Regions from separate parts of the Sodalis sp. RH16 genome, predicted to be linked through region 3. Evidence: riboswitches for the same ligand, from Rfam matches in the RefSeq annotation. Region 3 holds a riboswitch; each other region holds the start of a gene.
The links. Region 3 has a riboswitch for thiamine pyrophosphate ahead of thiB (thiamine ABC transporter substrate binding subunit). Riboswitches for the same ligand answer to the same signal wherever they lie in the genome.
Positions count from the first base shown of each region.

Region 1: another riboswitch for thiamine pyrophosphate. It lies ahead of thiC (phosphomethylpyrimidine synthase ThiC); the one in region 3 lies ahead of thiB (thiamine ABC transporter substrate binding subunit).
Region 2: another riboswitch for thiamine pyrophosphate. It lies ahead of thiM (hydroxyethylthiazole kinase); the one in region 3 lies ahead of thiB (thiamine ABC transporter substrate binding subunit).

Region 1 is NZ_CP178737.1:1,440,199-1,443,472, forward strand. Features, by position in the region: gene hemE (uroporphyrinogen decarboxylase) at 1-272, opposite strand, end outside; gene nudC (NAD(+) diphosphatase) at 291-1,091, opposite strand; gene rsd (sigma D regulator) at 1,185-1,706, shown strand; TPP riboswitch at 1,817-1,930, shown strand; gene thiC (phosphomethylpyrimidine synthase ThiC) at 2,033-3,274, shown strand, end outside.
Region 2 is NZ_CP178737.1:6,051,141-6,054,414, forward strand. Features, by position in the region: gene ACL2XJ_RS27625 (hypothetical protein) at 1-16, shown strand, start outside; gene thiD (bifunctional hydroxymethylpyrimidine kinase/phosphomethylpyrimidine kinase) at 1-766, opposite strand, end outside; gene thiM (hydroxyethylthiazole kinase) at 763-1,557, opposite strand; TPP riboswitch at 1,597-1,697, opposite strand; gene ACL2XJ_RS27640 (hypothetical protein) at 1,727-2,074, opposite strand; gene ACL2XJ_RS27645 (helix-turn-helix transcriptional regulator) at 2,375-3,106, opposite strand.
Region 3 is NZ_CP178737.1:420,544-423,817, forward strand. Features, by position in the region: gene sgrR (HTH-type transcriptional regulator SgrR) at 1-1,223, shown strand, start outside; TPP riboswitch at 1,261-1,379, shown strand; gene thiB (thiamine ABC transporter substrate binding subunit) at 1,423-2,403, shown strand; gene thiP (thiamine/thiamine pyrophosphate ABC transporter permease ThiP) at 2,379-3,274, shown strand, end outside.

The DNA.
Region 1 (3,274 bases), 1.0 Mb from region 3:
AAATAGAGTCCCAATCCCATGGCATCGGGGATGGTCAGAATATCGGAAAACAGAATCGCCGCGTCAAGGGGATAACGCCTTAACGGCTGCAGCGTCACCTCGCAGGCCAATTCAGCGTTTTTGCACAGCGACATGAAATCCCCGGCCTCGGCGCGGGTCGCCTGGTATTCCGGCAGGTAGCGACCGGCCTGCCGCATCATCCAGACCGGGGTCATATCCACCGGCTGGCGCAGCAGGGCGCGCAGGTAACGATCGTTTTTCAATTCATCCATGCTGGATTTCCTTTGTTATTAACGGGTTGTCGCAATAGAGCTGTCGGCATCCCGATCCGCGCGACATAGGGCCACCGTATCCTCGATTAACCGGCGGGCCACGGTGCCCGGCGGCGGCAATAACGGCAATGCATCGTAACGATACCAGCCGGCATCCAGGATCTCGCTGTGATCGGGGGTGATGTCGCCACCGTCATACTCCGCCATAAAAGCCATCATCAGCGAATGGGGAAAAGGCCATGGCTGAGAGGTGACATAGCGTACATTCTTCACCTTCACCTTGGTCTCTTCCATGACCTCGCGGGCCACCGTTTGCTCCAGCGTTTCACCCACTTCGACGAATCCGGCCAGCACGGTATAGATGCCGCCGCGATGGCGGGTATGCTGGGCCAGCAAAATTTCATCGCCCCGGCGAATCGCAACTATAATGCATGGAGCGATTTGCGGGTAATAGCGTTCATGGCAATGATCGCACAGGCAAGCCCACTCTTTGCCGCTAATGCGCATGGTATGTCCGCAGTAGCCGCAAAACCGGTGGGCCCGGTAGAATTCCGCCAGTTGGACACCCCGCCCTGCCAATTGGAACAGGCCGGGGTCTTGGTCAATGATCTGCCGGACCGATCCCATATCCCGGGGCATGGTATGGCGTACCAGCCAGGCGGTAGACCCTGCCCATTCGCCGATGGGGGTTGCAGTAAACCCCTGCAGCGACCAGGCGGAGGCCAAACCAAACGGCAATTCCCCTTGGGGTAACCACAATTTGCTGTTCTGGCTGACGACCCACCAGCCGTGTTCGTTACCGCTGAGTTCTTGTTCCATTTTAGTTGCACTACCCCTTTTTCACTGGCAATCTAGAATTTAGCTTTAAAAGATAAATAACGCAGCGTTACTTTTATTACATCGGAGTCTGTCATGTTAAACCAGCTGGAAATCTTGGCTCAACGGGTTGGCGGCAGTAACGAACTTATTGACCAATGGCTGGTGGCCCGCCGGGGCTTACTGGTTGCTTATTACCATCTCATCGGTCTTAAGCCCAACAAAGAAAAGCATACTCCTCTGGATGAAAACGCGCTGGACGACTTTTGCCATCATCTCGTGGACTATCTGTCCGCCGGCCATTTTCATGTGTACGATCGTATCGTGCCGGAGGCGGACGAAAGCGGTCCCAACCGTCTTTTAATAACGCAGATCTACCAGGCTTTGCAGGAAAATACGCAACAAATCATGTCGTTTTATGACAGCCAATTTGAGACCGCCGTGGATCATGACAACTGCATGGAGTTCCAGGAAGCCCTTTCCGGCGTCGGCGAGGCGCTGGGCACCCGGTTTTCGCTGGAGGACAAGCTGATTCAAAAGGCGTTGGAGCACCGAGCGGACTATCGGCCCTCGGAACCCGCCGCCAATAATGACCCGGATGCCTCGCGCCTGGCTTAACGCCGGGTCTGAGCATCCTTTTCGGCTCATCTGAGCCGCAACGCTGACCAATCGCCCCGGCGTCAACGAGTAGGGGCACTTTGTCAGCAAACGTTGGCTCGTGATGAGCCGGTATCTTGTCGGAGTGCCTAGCGCGTACATTACGCCAGGCTGAGACCGTTAATTCGGGATCCGCGGAACCTGATCGGGTTAATACCCGCGAAGGGAACAAGAGTAATTCAACGCCAAGAATCATCGTCGATCGACATATGATTCCAGCCCTGTCTTATTACTCCCGTAGCGCTCCGGACAAGCAATTTTCCCTAACTTCTTTATAAGGAATTGCTATGTCTCTACCCACCACTCCTTCCCGCCGCGAACAGCGGGCACAGGCCCAGGATTTTATCAACCGCCTGAAAGGCGAGGCGTTCCCCCAGTCCCGCCGCATTTATTTGCAGGGCAGCAGTGCCGATATCCGGGTGCCGATGCGTGAAATACAGCTCAGTCCGACCATGATCGGCGGTGATAAAAGCGCCCCCCGATATGAACAGAACGAGCCGGTGCCGATATACGATACCGCCGGACCCTATGGCGACCCGGAGATATCCATTGACGTACGCGCCGGTTTGTTTCCGTTGCGTGCCAACTGGATCGAACGCCGGGCGGATACCGAAACCGTCAGTGAATTAAGCTCTCGTTACAGCGGGGAGCGGCGTGCCGACGACGGTCTGGATGAAATCCGTTTTGCACCGGGCCATATGCCGCAGCGCGCCAAACCTGGGCGCTGCGTCACACAGTTACATTACGCCCGGGCGGGTATCGTGACGCCGGAAATGGAGTTCATTGCGCTGCGTGAAAACATGGGCCGTGAACGAATCCGCGGCGAGGTGCTATTGCAACAGCATCCCGGCCATGGCTTCGGCGCCGAGCTGCCGGAAAATATCACGCCGGAATTCGTGCGGCGGGAGGTTGCCGAGGGCCGCGCCATCATCCCCGCCAATATCAACCATCCCGAATCGGAGCCGATGATTATCGGCCGCAATTTTCTGGTGAAGGTCAATGCCAACATCGGCAACTCGGCGGTAAGTTCTTCCATCGAAGAAGAAGTGGAAAAACTGGTATGGTCCACGCGCTGGGGCGCGGATACCGTAATGGATCTCTCCACCGGACGCTATATCCACGAAACACGGGAATGGATACTGCGCAACAGCCCGGTCCCCATCGGTACGGTGCCCATCTACCAGGCGCTGGAAAAGGTCAACGGCGTGGCGGAGAATCTGACCTGGGAAACGTTCCGCGATACCCTCTTGGAGCAGGCGGAACAAGGGGTGGACTACTTTACCATTCATGCCGGCGTGCTGCTGCGCTATGTGCCCATGACCGCCAAACGGTTAACCGGCATCGTCTCCCGCGGCGGTTCCATTATGGCGAAATGGTGTTTGTCACATCACAAGGAAAGCTTTCTGTATGAACATTTCCGCGAAATCTGCCAAATCTGCGCCGCCTATGATGTAGCGCTGTCGCTGGGCGACGGCCTGCGCCCCGGCTCCATCCAGGACGCCAACGATGAGGCGCAGTTCGCCGAACTC
Region 2 (3,274 bases), 510 kb from region 3:
CCTGCCCGACCTCTAAATCATCGGCATGCAGCAACGCCTGCTGCAAATAGGCTTTCGCCGCCCGCAGGGTTTGCTCCCAGTCGTCATATTGCGGGCGCAACGCCGCCAACGCGGCGGACAGCGTACAGCCGGTGCCGTGGGTATGGCGGGTATTGACCCGCAGGGCATCGAACCGCAGCTCCCCGTCGGCGGTAATCAGCCAATCGGGGCTGGATTCTCCATGCAGATGGCCGCCTTTCATCACCACCGCCCGGCAACCCAAGGCCAGCAGCGCCCGGCCCTGCTCACGCATGCCGCTTTCATCGGCCGCCGGCGGGCAGTTCAATAATGCCGCCGCCTCCGGCAGGTTGGGGGTGATGATGGATGCCAGCGGCAACAGTTCATCCCTTAGCGCCGACACCGCATCCGGCGCCAGCAGGAAATCACCGCTTTTCGCCACCATAACCGTGTCCAGCACCACGAAGGGGATGGGATATTGCCGGAGTTTTTCCGCCACTACCCGGACGATATCCTCCTGCCCCAGCATGCCGATTTTGGCGCTGTCGATACGCACATCGCTGAGCACCGAGTCCAGCTGTTCACCTACAAACTCAGGAGTGATGGGATAGATGGATTGCACGCCGCGGGTATTTTGCGCCACCAGGGCGGTAATTACCGTGGTGCCGTAAGCGCCGAGGGCCGAAAAGGTTTTCATATCGGCCTGGATGCCGGCCCCGCCGCTGGGATCGGTACCGGCGATGGTCAAGAGATTCCGGATGCGGCTCATTGCAGCTGCTCTCCCTGGAGAGTATAGAGTCTATCAAGGAAATCCACGGCAAAACTGCCGGGCCCCCTGACGTCAGCCGCGGTGAGCCGGCCGGCGCGGGCCATGACTTTGCAGGCGGCGGCCACGTGCGACAAACGATCCCCCGGCAGCGCGCAAAAGGCCGCCACCACCGCCGATAACGCGCAGCCGGTCCCCGTCACCCGGGTCATCAGCGGATGGCCGTCATTGATGGACCATATCCGCTCCCCGTCGGTGACAAAATCCACCCGTCCCGTTACCGCCACCAGCGTGTGATGGTCCGTGGCCAGCTTCCGGGCGGCGGACAGGGCCAGGCTGGAATCATCGGCACTGTCCACGCCGCGTCCCAGAGCGCTCTCGCCGGCCAAGGCCAGGATCTCGGAGGCATTGCCGCGGATGGCGGCCGGGCGCAGCGGCAGGAGGCTATGGGCGAACCCGGTTCGATAGGCAAGAGGTCCCGCCGCCACCGGATCGAGTACCCACGGAGTGCCGGCCTCGTTAGCGGCCTGGACGGCGGCCAGCATGGCCTCCGCCTGGCGGCGGCGCAGCGTGCCGATATTCACCAGCAGGGCATCGGCCATGGCGCTGAATTGCGCCGCCTCTTCCGGATCGACCACCATTGCCGGCGCGGCGCCGAGCGCCAGCAGGGTATTGGCGGTAAAAGCCTGCACCACGTCATTGGTCAAGCAATGCACCAGCGGCGCATGCTGCCGAAGCAAATCAAGGGAGGCGGCCGCGGTCAGGCCGGGAAATTCCATAGGTTGTACAGTCATATTGCTCCCAGCCGGCGTTTAAGAAGACGGGATCCGGAGGAAGGGACGCCGTGACTTCCCTACGCTGGCATTATCCAGATCAGGTTATGCGGGTTAAATCTCAGTCCGCTGCGTAACAACGGACACCCCGAGTCAAGTCTGTTGATTATCCGGGTGCGGGAAGAAAAGATCAACGATCGCAGGGGACTTCCTGCAAGCCATGCCGCAACAGCATCCGGCCGATGCACCCATCGCCGGTGCGAGGCGAGGAACCTGCGCCGGTGGGGGTCAGCAGCCAGACGGGGCGATTATCAAGCCAGGCCGGCTGAACCAGCCCCGACTCGGCCAAGGCCTCGATACGGCCCAAGAGCCAGGGATCGTTATCCACCGGCAGGGAGATTGGCCAGGCCGGATTGCCAAGGCACTCATGGGAAACGTTATTCAAAATGCGTTGCAGCACCTCTTTATCAACAACATTGGAGGCGAAGGCCGTCAAAGGGAATAAAAAAAGCAGATAAGGGGCAATAATTTTACACATGTAATATAATCAATCCTATTTGCTTCCTGCTGTATTTTCAATGTCTATTACCGACACTGTCTACAACTTCGCGGCGCCGGTATCCCGTCCGATTAGATTAAAAGAGAGGGTATAAACGCAGCTACAATAAACATCAGGTTTTAGCTTTCCGAGGTGAAACCCTGAGAAAATGAATGTAATTAGCACATCAATATATGGATCTGGTTTAATAAAAATTAAATAATTTTTATTTTGGATAATAAAACAGAACACACAAGACCAGCGAAGATAATATTATCCAACCTTATCGTTCATAAAGCATTAACTGAAAAGCTTGAGCTCCATGGCACGGCTAATGGCATGTTTAGCATTGACAACGCCAAGCTTATCAATAATATTTCTTATATGAAATTTTACCGTTCCTTCTCTGATGGTAAGAATAGTGGCCACCTCGCCATAGGTTTTACCCGCGCTGGCCCAGAATAATACTTCTTTTTCCCTGGGCGATAGCAGTGCATGGGTGGGTGGGCCGCCGTAAGGCTGCATAGCGCGCATTTCGGCGCGCATAAAATTGATCACTTTTTCATGGGTGGTAATCAACAGCATCTGGAATTTTTCCTTATTTTGCTCGATGATACGATAAAAATCCGAGCTGCCGGTGCGATTGGTGAGGCTCAGCGTCGCCAGATTGTCGTCGCCGTCATGCAACGTGAAGGTATAACCGCTGTTCAGACGATAAAATTTCGACAGATTGAAAAAACTGTGCTGATGGATTATCGCCGGATTGTCAGGCCAAATAAATGGCGAAAATTTCCGGCATGCGATGATCATGACCGGATCAATTTTTTGATAGCCATGGTTTTTATATTGATTAATCCAGCCCGCCGGATAATCGGATATTATAGAGGCAGGAAAACTGTGTGATTTGTTCATCATTAAGTAAGCAAAACAAAAAACATGAGTATTCTTGAAAATCTGGATAAGATAGAGCTTAAGTTCTTTTTTCATGGCTGTGATAAAAACATCTTGGCTGTTTTCAACTGATTTTTCCATAATCTATGCCTGCAATATTAACTAATACTCATCATTTAATATTCCCGCCAGGTAATTAATGACTGGCTGAAAGGTTAATTTCAAGAGGATTTTCGATAATATAAGAGGCCAGGTATTGATGCAACTACTAATAGAACAAGGGATATCCTTATCTGTTAGGAAAATTGA
Region 3 (3,274 bases):
TACGGCAGATCTTCAGCGGCCTGACCCGGATAAATGAGGAAAATGGGGAACTGGAGCCGGATCTGGCCCACCATTGGCAGCGGGTCTCGGCGCTCCATTGGCGTTTTTATCTGCGCCCGGCCATTCATTTTCATCATGGACGCGAGCTGACCACCGACGATGTGCGCCTGTCGCTGCTGCGCCTGAAAGACCAGCCGCTGTTCAGCCATCTGGATAGCGTCAGCTCGGCCACCGCCAATACCGTTGATATCACCCTGTCCGCGCCGGACGAATGGCTGCCCTGGCTGCTGAGCAGCGTATCGGCCATGATCTTGCCGCAGGAGTGGCAAACATTACCTGATTTTACCCGACGTCCCATCGGCACCGGGCCCTACGCCGTGGTCAACAATGGCCCGAGCCAGCTGAAAATCCGGGCTTTTGATGACTATTTCGGCTATCGAGCACTGATTGATGAGGTGAATATCTGGGTATTGCCGGATCTTACCGCTGAGCTGACCTACTCAGGGGTGCAACTGCAAGGGGACGACAGCGGCCATGATGAGCTGGAAACCCGCCTGGGGGACGGCTGCTATTTTATTCTGTTCGATCAGCGCTCGCCGCTGATGCAAAACCCGGAACATCGCCGCTGGCTCTGCGAAAACATCGACCCGATATCCATGCTGGTGCAGGCCGGACCGGCCTATCAGCACTACTGGTCGCCGGCCTACGGTATCCTGCCGCGCTGGCACCACAACAAGGTCGCCGAGGCGCGCCCGAAACCGTCGGGACTGACCCATCTCAGGCTGACGGTTTACCACGCCCATTCCGAATTTGATGATTTATGCCGCGCCTTGACCGAGGTCCTGGCACGACTGGATATCCAGTTGACCGTCAACACCCTGAACTACGAAGCCTGGCATCAGGGCGCGGCGCAGAGCGACATTTGGCTTGGCAGCGCCAACTTCTCCCCGCCGCTGGAATTCTCGCTGTTCGCTACCTTCTATGAAATGCCGTTACTGCATCACTGCCTGCAAACTGATTTCGCCCGGATAGCGCAAACCTGGCGCAGCCGGCAATTACCGCTGGCGGAGTGGTGCAGCGCGCTGGTCACCGATTATCGCCTGCACCCTCTGTTTCACCACCGGATGATATTGCAAGGGCAACGCAGCATGCGCGGCGTGCGCATGAATGCCCTCGGCTGGTTCGATTTCAAATCCGCCTGGTTTGCGCCGCCGGATTCCTAAACGCTGTCAAGAGGCGAACAAACCCATTACAATGAACGCGTTCTCAACGGGGTGCGATTTTTTCCGGCGCTATGCCGCCGGTGAATTTCGCTGAGACCACACCCGTCGAACCTGATCCGGTTAATACCGGCGAAGGGATTTGAGAGCGCGCCGCGCTGCCTCAGAACTCCTTTGCCATACTTCTTTTCAGGAGCGCAACGTGATAAAAAAATGGTTACCTTCCCTTATTTTACTGGCTTCCATACCCGCATGGGCAAAACCCGTATTGACGGTTTACACCTATGATTCATTCGCCTCCGAATGGGGTCCCGGCCCGGCTATTAAAAAGGCCTTTGAAGCCCAATGCGGCTGTGAACTGAAATTCATCGTCCAGGAAGACGGCGTCGCGCTGCTCAATCGCCTGCGCATCGAAGGGAAAAAAAGCAGTGCGGATGTGGTGGTAGGGTTGGATGATAATCTGATCCAGGCCGCCCAGGATACCCATCTGTTTAAACCCCATAACGTGGATACCGCAGGACTTACCCTGCCCGGCGGCTGGCATGACGCTACTTTTCTGCCTTTTGATTACGGCTATTTCGCCTTTGTCTACGATAAAAACAAGCTTAAAAATCCCCCCGCCAGCCTGCATGAGCTTATCGATGGCCCGGCGCCGCTGAAAATCATCTATGAAGATCCCCGCACCAGCACCCCCGGACTGGGTTTACTGCTGTGGGTGCAAAAAGTCTATGGCGACGACGCGCCACAGGCCTGGCAACGTCTGGCGAAAAAGACCGTTACCGTGCCCAAGGGCTGGAGCGAGGCCTATGGGCTGTTCCTGAAAGGGGAAGCGGATATGGTGCTCAGCTACACCACCTCGCCGGCCTACCATATAGTGGAAGAGAAAAAGGATAATTACGCCGCCGCGTCCTTCAGCGAAGGGCATTATGTGCAGGTGGAAGTGGCCGGCCAACTGGCCGCCAGTAAAAATCCCGAGCTGGCGCAGCAGTTTATGCATTTTATGGTGACGCCGGCCTTCCAGCAGACCATCCCCACCGGCAACTGGATGTACCCGGTGATAAAGACTCCGCTGCCGGCCGGTTTTGACCAGCCGCCGCAAAAAACGCTGTCCTATACGCCGCAGGAAGTGGCGAAACAACGGAACAATTGGACCCAGACATGGCTGCGCGCCGTCAGCCAATAATCCCCCGCTGGCTATGGCCGGGACTGTTGGCGGCCACGCTGCTGGCCGCCATTGCGCTGTCGGCCGTGGGCGCGTTATGGATCAATGCCCCGGCCGCCCAATGGCGGGATATGCTGACCGACGGCTATCTTCGCCATGTGCTGCGTTTTACCCTCTGGCAGGCGCTGCTGTCGGCGGTACTGTCGGTCTTGCCGGCGATTTTTCTCGCCCGGGCGCTTTTTCGCCGTCGTTTCCCCGGCCGCCTGCTGCTGCTGCGCTTTTGCGCCATGACGCTGGTGATGCCGGTGCTGGTGGCGGTATTCGGTATATTGGACGTTTACGGCCGCCAGGGCTGGCTGGCGCAGATAAGCGCGGCGCTGCACCTGCCTTATGGTTTCTCCCCCTATGGTTTGCCGGGTATTCTGCTGGCCCATGTCTTTTTTAACCTGCCGCTGGCGACGCGGCTGCTGCTGCAGGGACTGGAAAGTATCCCGGTGGAACACCGCCAGCTGGCGGCACAGCTCAATATCAGCGGCTGGAATTTTTTCCGGCTGCTGGAGTGGCCCTGGTTGCGCCGTCAGCTACTGCCGGCGGCGGCGCTGATTTTTATGCTGTGCTTCGCCAGTTTCGCCACCGTGCTATCCCTGGGGGGCGGGCCCGGAGCCACCACCATCGAACTGGCCATTTACCAAGCGCTGAGCTACGACTACGATCCCGGCCGCGCGGCGCTGCTGGCATTGCTGCAAATGATCTGCTGCCTGGGCCTGGTACTGTTCAGCCAGCGTCTGGCCAAGGCTTTTCCGGTGGGGGACACCCGGCCGTCAGCCTGGCGCAATCCCCGCGACAGGCACCGGGGAAGAATCATCGACGGGATCGTTATCGTCATGGCATT